2 regions of the Lysinibacillus sp. NPDC093190 genome follow, and region 2 is predicted to be linked to the other one. Evidence: riboswitches for the same ligand, from Rfam matches in the RefSeq annotation. Region 2 holds a riboswitch; the other holds the start of a gene.
The links. Region 2 has a riboswitch for preQ1 ahead of queC (7-cyano-7-deazaguanine synthase QueC). Riboswitches for the same ligand answer to the same signal wherever they lie in the genome.

Region 1: another riboswitch for preQ1. It lies ahead of ACQKOF_RS08205 (QueT transporter family protein); the one in region 2 lies ahead of queC (7-cyano-7-deazaguanine synthase QueC).

Annotation. Positions count from the first base shown of each region.
Region 1 is NZ_JBNNVG010000007.1:134,145-136,610, reverse strand. It holds gene trpB (tryptophan synthase subunit beta) at 1-375, opposite strand, end outside; T-box leader at 435-636, opposite strand; gene ACQKOF_RS08205 (QueT transporter family protein) at 727-1,209, opposite strand; PreQ1 riboswitch class I at 1,216-1,260, opposite strand; gene ACQKOF_RS08200 (DUF1259 domain-containing protein) at 1,595-1,990, opposite strand; gene ACQKOF_RS08195 (hypothetical protein) at 2,068-2,322, opposite strand.
Region 2 is NZ_JBNNVG010000004.1:153,707-156,172, reverse strand. It holds gene ACQKOF_RS05405 (leucine-rich repeat domain-containing protein) at 1-650, shown strand, start outside; PreQ1 riboswitch class I at 871-917, shown strand; gene queC (7-cyano-7-deazaguanine synthase QueC) at 1,173-1,832, shown strand; gene queD (6-carboxytetrahydropterin synthase QueD) at 1,836-2,309, shown strand; gene queE (7-carboxy-7-deazaguanine synthase QueE) at 2,302-2,466, shown strand, end outside.

The DNA of each region.
Region 1 (2,466 bases), on a different contig from region 2:
AGCAGTTGCTGTTGCTACACCATGCTGACCTGCACCTGTTTCGGCGATAACACGATTAGCACCCATGCGCTTTGCCAATAAAATTTGACCTAGAACGTTATTAATTTTATGAGAACCTGTATGGTTAAGATCTTCACGCTTTAAATAAACTTTTGCGCCACCTAATTGTTTTGTTAAATTTTCAGCAAAATAAAGTGGAGATTTGCGCCCAATATATTCATGGAAATAATAATCTAGCTCTTTATTAAAGTCTTCATCGTCTTTATATTTTTGGAAGTTTTCATCTAAAATATTTAATACATTGTGAAGCTCAACAGGAACAAAGCTACCGCCAAATTCACCGAAATATCCTTTTTTCTCTACTACTGTACTCATCTCTTCTCGACTCCTCTTTCTAATTTTTCCATAAAAAAAAGTCACTACAATCCTTCTGTAAAAAGGACGAGTAACCGTGGTGCCACCTTAATTCGCAAAAATTGCGCGCTTTCGTACTCCGATAACGGGGAGTAAATTCGTCCTCACATTTGATGAGGCTGCTCCAAAGTCCATTCACAAGTATGTACTACTGATTTGCACCAACCATCAGCTCTCTTTAAGTACTACCGCTTGCTACTATTCTTTTTTCCTAGCATTTATTGAAATGAATTTTAAAGTATTTTCAGAATAGTGTCAAGGAATGTTGTGCTAAGAAATTAAAAAAAGACGAATCTAATAAGACCCGTCTGTTTAAATTAAATTTTTGAAGTTTAAGCGTTTATTCAATGTATACATAATCGGTGCACCGACCGCTAAGACAACAAATTCACCAGCAGCAACAGTTAACCATGTCCAGAAGAAAGGTAACTCTAATGCTAAGTTCAATTCAAATGCAATGATAAACATAGTGCATGTAAATAAAAATGTATTGATGACTAAACGTGCCCAAATATTTTTGACAAATTTACAAATAAGAATGAACAACCCAAGGGTAATCATCGAATGGCCTACACCAAAAATTAAATCGTAGATGCCGAGTGGTGAAAATATATTGGAGATAAATACGCCAATAATGATCCCAACGGCAAAGCGTGGATTAAAGGCAACTAAATGGTTAAACATTTCGGATAGACGGAACTGTACCTCTGTAAAGCCAAATGATCCGACTAGTAATGTAACAGCAATGTAGAGCGCTGCAATAATGCCACTCGTTGCTAAAAATTTAACTTTCATCTTCATTTCTCCTTAGTTTTTTTACGTGGGATGGTTACGAACCACGTGAAGCAAATGCAATCATATCAATGTTCATGCTTATTTGTAAATAGCGATGAGTAAAAAAATGCAGAAATTCATAGTGCTAACGGTAATATTTAGCTCTTGTTCGTTGCTCTTTAATTAGATATGTGTAGGCATGTCCAAGATTTAATGTTCAATCCAAAAGAAGGGGAGCTCGTACACTTGCTAAAATGCAAAAGAAACTTATGCAGAGATAGTAGAGCTAAATTCTTCTTCATAAATGGACTATAGATGAGAAGTTACCTCGAAACTTAGAAGTGATGGAGCTGTCTGGTCACTTGTTAAAAGAACTGTTCAAAGCAGTTCTTTTAAAGTGACCATTTCAGTATTTTTTTAAAACACTAAATGCTTGAGCAAATTTTTGGGCAAAGATTAATGGGGGCTCTATCGATTGAAAATGAACGTATAAAATAGCGGGGTCCGTATATATCCAGTGATTATGAACAGCACTTATAATCAAATTATTTTCTGCAAGTACCTTAACAAATGGAGGTAATTCCTCTTGGAGTACTACAACTTCACCTAAGTTAAGTGCATTTCCATATATATCAAGCGATTCGAATGTTATTCCAGCATGAAGTGCACTACGACTTGGGCGACCTTGAATCATAACATTAAGATTTCGATTAAGTTTTACTGAGCATACGCCATGTTCCACAGAAGCTTTTCCGTTTGCAATCTGAGCAAATTTTGTACACATATCTCGAAAGCGTTCCATTTAGACACCTCTACTTCTATTAATATTTATAATGAGGATGCCTTGGAGCGAAAGTAGTAAAGGTTTCTGATCTGAAATTATTCATCTAAAATATTTTTAATTTCTTCTATCTCAAAAATTATATCGTTTAGTTGTTTTTTAAATTCATCTGTATATTCTAATTCTTCATCTAGTTCTTTTGTATATTCTAAGGCATTTAAGGCAAAATCTAGAGCAAATGCAAATAGACTGTCACATAGATTAGAAATGATTGTGTCAATATCCCCTATATTTGCATTTTGATTCTCTTGTGAATAAGAAGGTTGATTTGAATCGATTTCATTATTGTTCATGGTATTCCTCCTTTTTGAAAACAGCACTAGTCTCATTTGCATCATATGCATTAAATGTAAAAAAGGAGACTGAAATGAAATATTATCTGTAGATATCAATCTTATTTGGGAGTAATGCGGGAGGAGATTCTAAAGCGCTCGGAG
Region 2 (2,466 bases):
CTCATTTAAAAAAAGCGGAATTAAAAAGTACTTTCCTACCCAAGTTAGAGGCACCAGCTTTAAAAGATTTGACGGTTGATATAAGTGGAGCACAGTCGTATTTGAATGGAGCAGAATTACTGAAATACCCACAGCTAGAACAACTTACAGCAATGGAGTCTGGCGATTTTATAGGCATCGGTTCTTTAAATCGTCTCCCAAATCTGCAAACAATAAAGTTAAATGAGACCACTTTTTATGAAGAGACGAGTGAATTATTCAATTTACAGCATGTAAAAACGTTAAATTGTACTAAGTGTAAGTTTCAAATTAATAGTCAAAATTCGTTTAATAACAACAAACTGGAACATTTAACTTTGAATGATGTATCTTTCCGAATAGGTAATGGTGACTGGGTGTATGAAGTTGATAAGGTTATGCCTTACTTTGCTGGCTTTTCAGCTTTGCGTTCATTCACTATACAAGATAGTTCACTACAATCGTTAAGTTTTATGGAAAATTGGCAACAAATTGAGGTGCTTCATTTGGAAAATAATGCTATATCAAATGTAGAGCCTTTAGTGAATTTGCCCAATTTGAAAAAGCTATATATTTTAGGAAATCAGGCGCAAAATAAATCTGTTCTAGACAATGGAATTGTGATTTATTGAGGCAATGTGAATATAAATATAAATCCTCACTGGTTATTCTGTTCGAAAAAATATTAATGAATCTAAGCTCAGCAAAATGGTTAGTGTTCTGCTAAAATATAGGGTAGAATAACAGTGGATTTTCCGTTGAAGCATTTATGGGAAGATTTTATAAAAAAATCAATTTGACGTTTTGTACTATTTTTTGTATTATATTGAAGAAAAGAATGCCCGGACTAGAACGGGAGAGGTTCATAGCTGATACCCTCTATAAAAAACTATGGAAACATGATAATATGCCATGTCCATATAGGACGTGGCTTTTTTCTATGTTTTTACTTATGTTTTAATAGAATGATTGGTGATGCCTCTCTTGAAAAGTGTTGGGAAACATTTTACAAGGAGGTTTTTTTATGTCTGGCCGAAGCCATGAAGAAGGTTGAGGGATTTAATATTATTGGGTAACCAAGGTACACAATATTCGTTAAAAAACTAAGAAGAAAGTAGCACTTTTTCTTCTTCGATATAAGGGAGTTTTTATAGATGAAACAGGAAAAAGCGATTGTTGTATTTAGTGGAGGTCAGGACAGTACAACCTGTTTGTTCTGGGCAAAAGAACGTTTTGAAAAGGTTGAGGCAGTAACTTTTGATTATGGCCAAAGGCATCGTCTTGAAATTGAATGTGCGAAGGTGATAGCAGGGGAGCTCGGTGTCAAGCATCACATTCTTGATATGTCACTCCTGAATCAGCTTGCTCCAAATGCATTGACACGACAAGATATAAAAGTAGTAGACGGAGGAAATGGTGAGCTTCCATCGACTTTTGTACCTGGTCGAAATCTTCTGTTTCTATCATTTGCGGGCGTTTTAGCGAGTCAAGTAGGAGCTAAGCATATTGTAACTGGCGTTTGTGAAACGGATTTTAGCGGATATCCGGATTGCCGAGATGTTTTTATTAAATCCTTGAATGTAACGTTAAATTTATCGATGGATGATTCCTTTGTGATTGATACACCGTTGATGTGGCTGAATAAGGCACAGACATGGGAGCTTGCTGATCAGTTTGGGGCACTTGAATTTGTTCGGGAAAGAACGTTGACTTGCTATAACGGTGTAATAGCAGATGGCTGTGGTGAATGCCCAGCATGTAAACTGCGAAAAAAAGGGCTTGATGAGTATTTAAGTTATAGGAAGGAGTCTTAAGGTATGTCAGATTTCAGAATCGTCGAAAAGCTCCAAAAAATAGATGAAGATATTCAAAGAAATCAATTGAACTATCATGCAAAGCGTGTTCTTGTAAGCAAAGAATTTACCTTCGATGCTGCTCATCATTTACATAATTATGAGGGGAAATGTAAAAACCTGCACGGCCATACGTACCGCGTAGTTTTAGGACTGAGTGGATACACAGATGAACGCGGTTTGATGATTGATTTTGGCGATATAAAAGGAATATGGAAAGAAAAAATAGAGATTCATTTGGATCACCGTTATTTAAATGAAACGCTTCCACCTATGAATACGACGGCTGAGAACATTGTTGTTTGGATTTACGAAAAGTTGGCTGAGGCTTTGCTTGATGAACAAAGATATAACGGTGCGCGTGTAGAGTTTATCCGGCTATATGAAACTCCGACAAGCTATGCAGAAGCGAGACGGGAGTGGATGGAAGTTGAGTAAGATACCTGTTATCGAGATTTTTGGACCGACGATTCAAGGCGAGGGAATGGTAGTTGGCCAGAAGACAATGTTTGTGAGAACTGCCGGCTGTGACTATTCCTGTTCTTGGTGTGATTCATCGTTTACGTGGGATGGCAGCGGAAAACATCTTATTGTC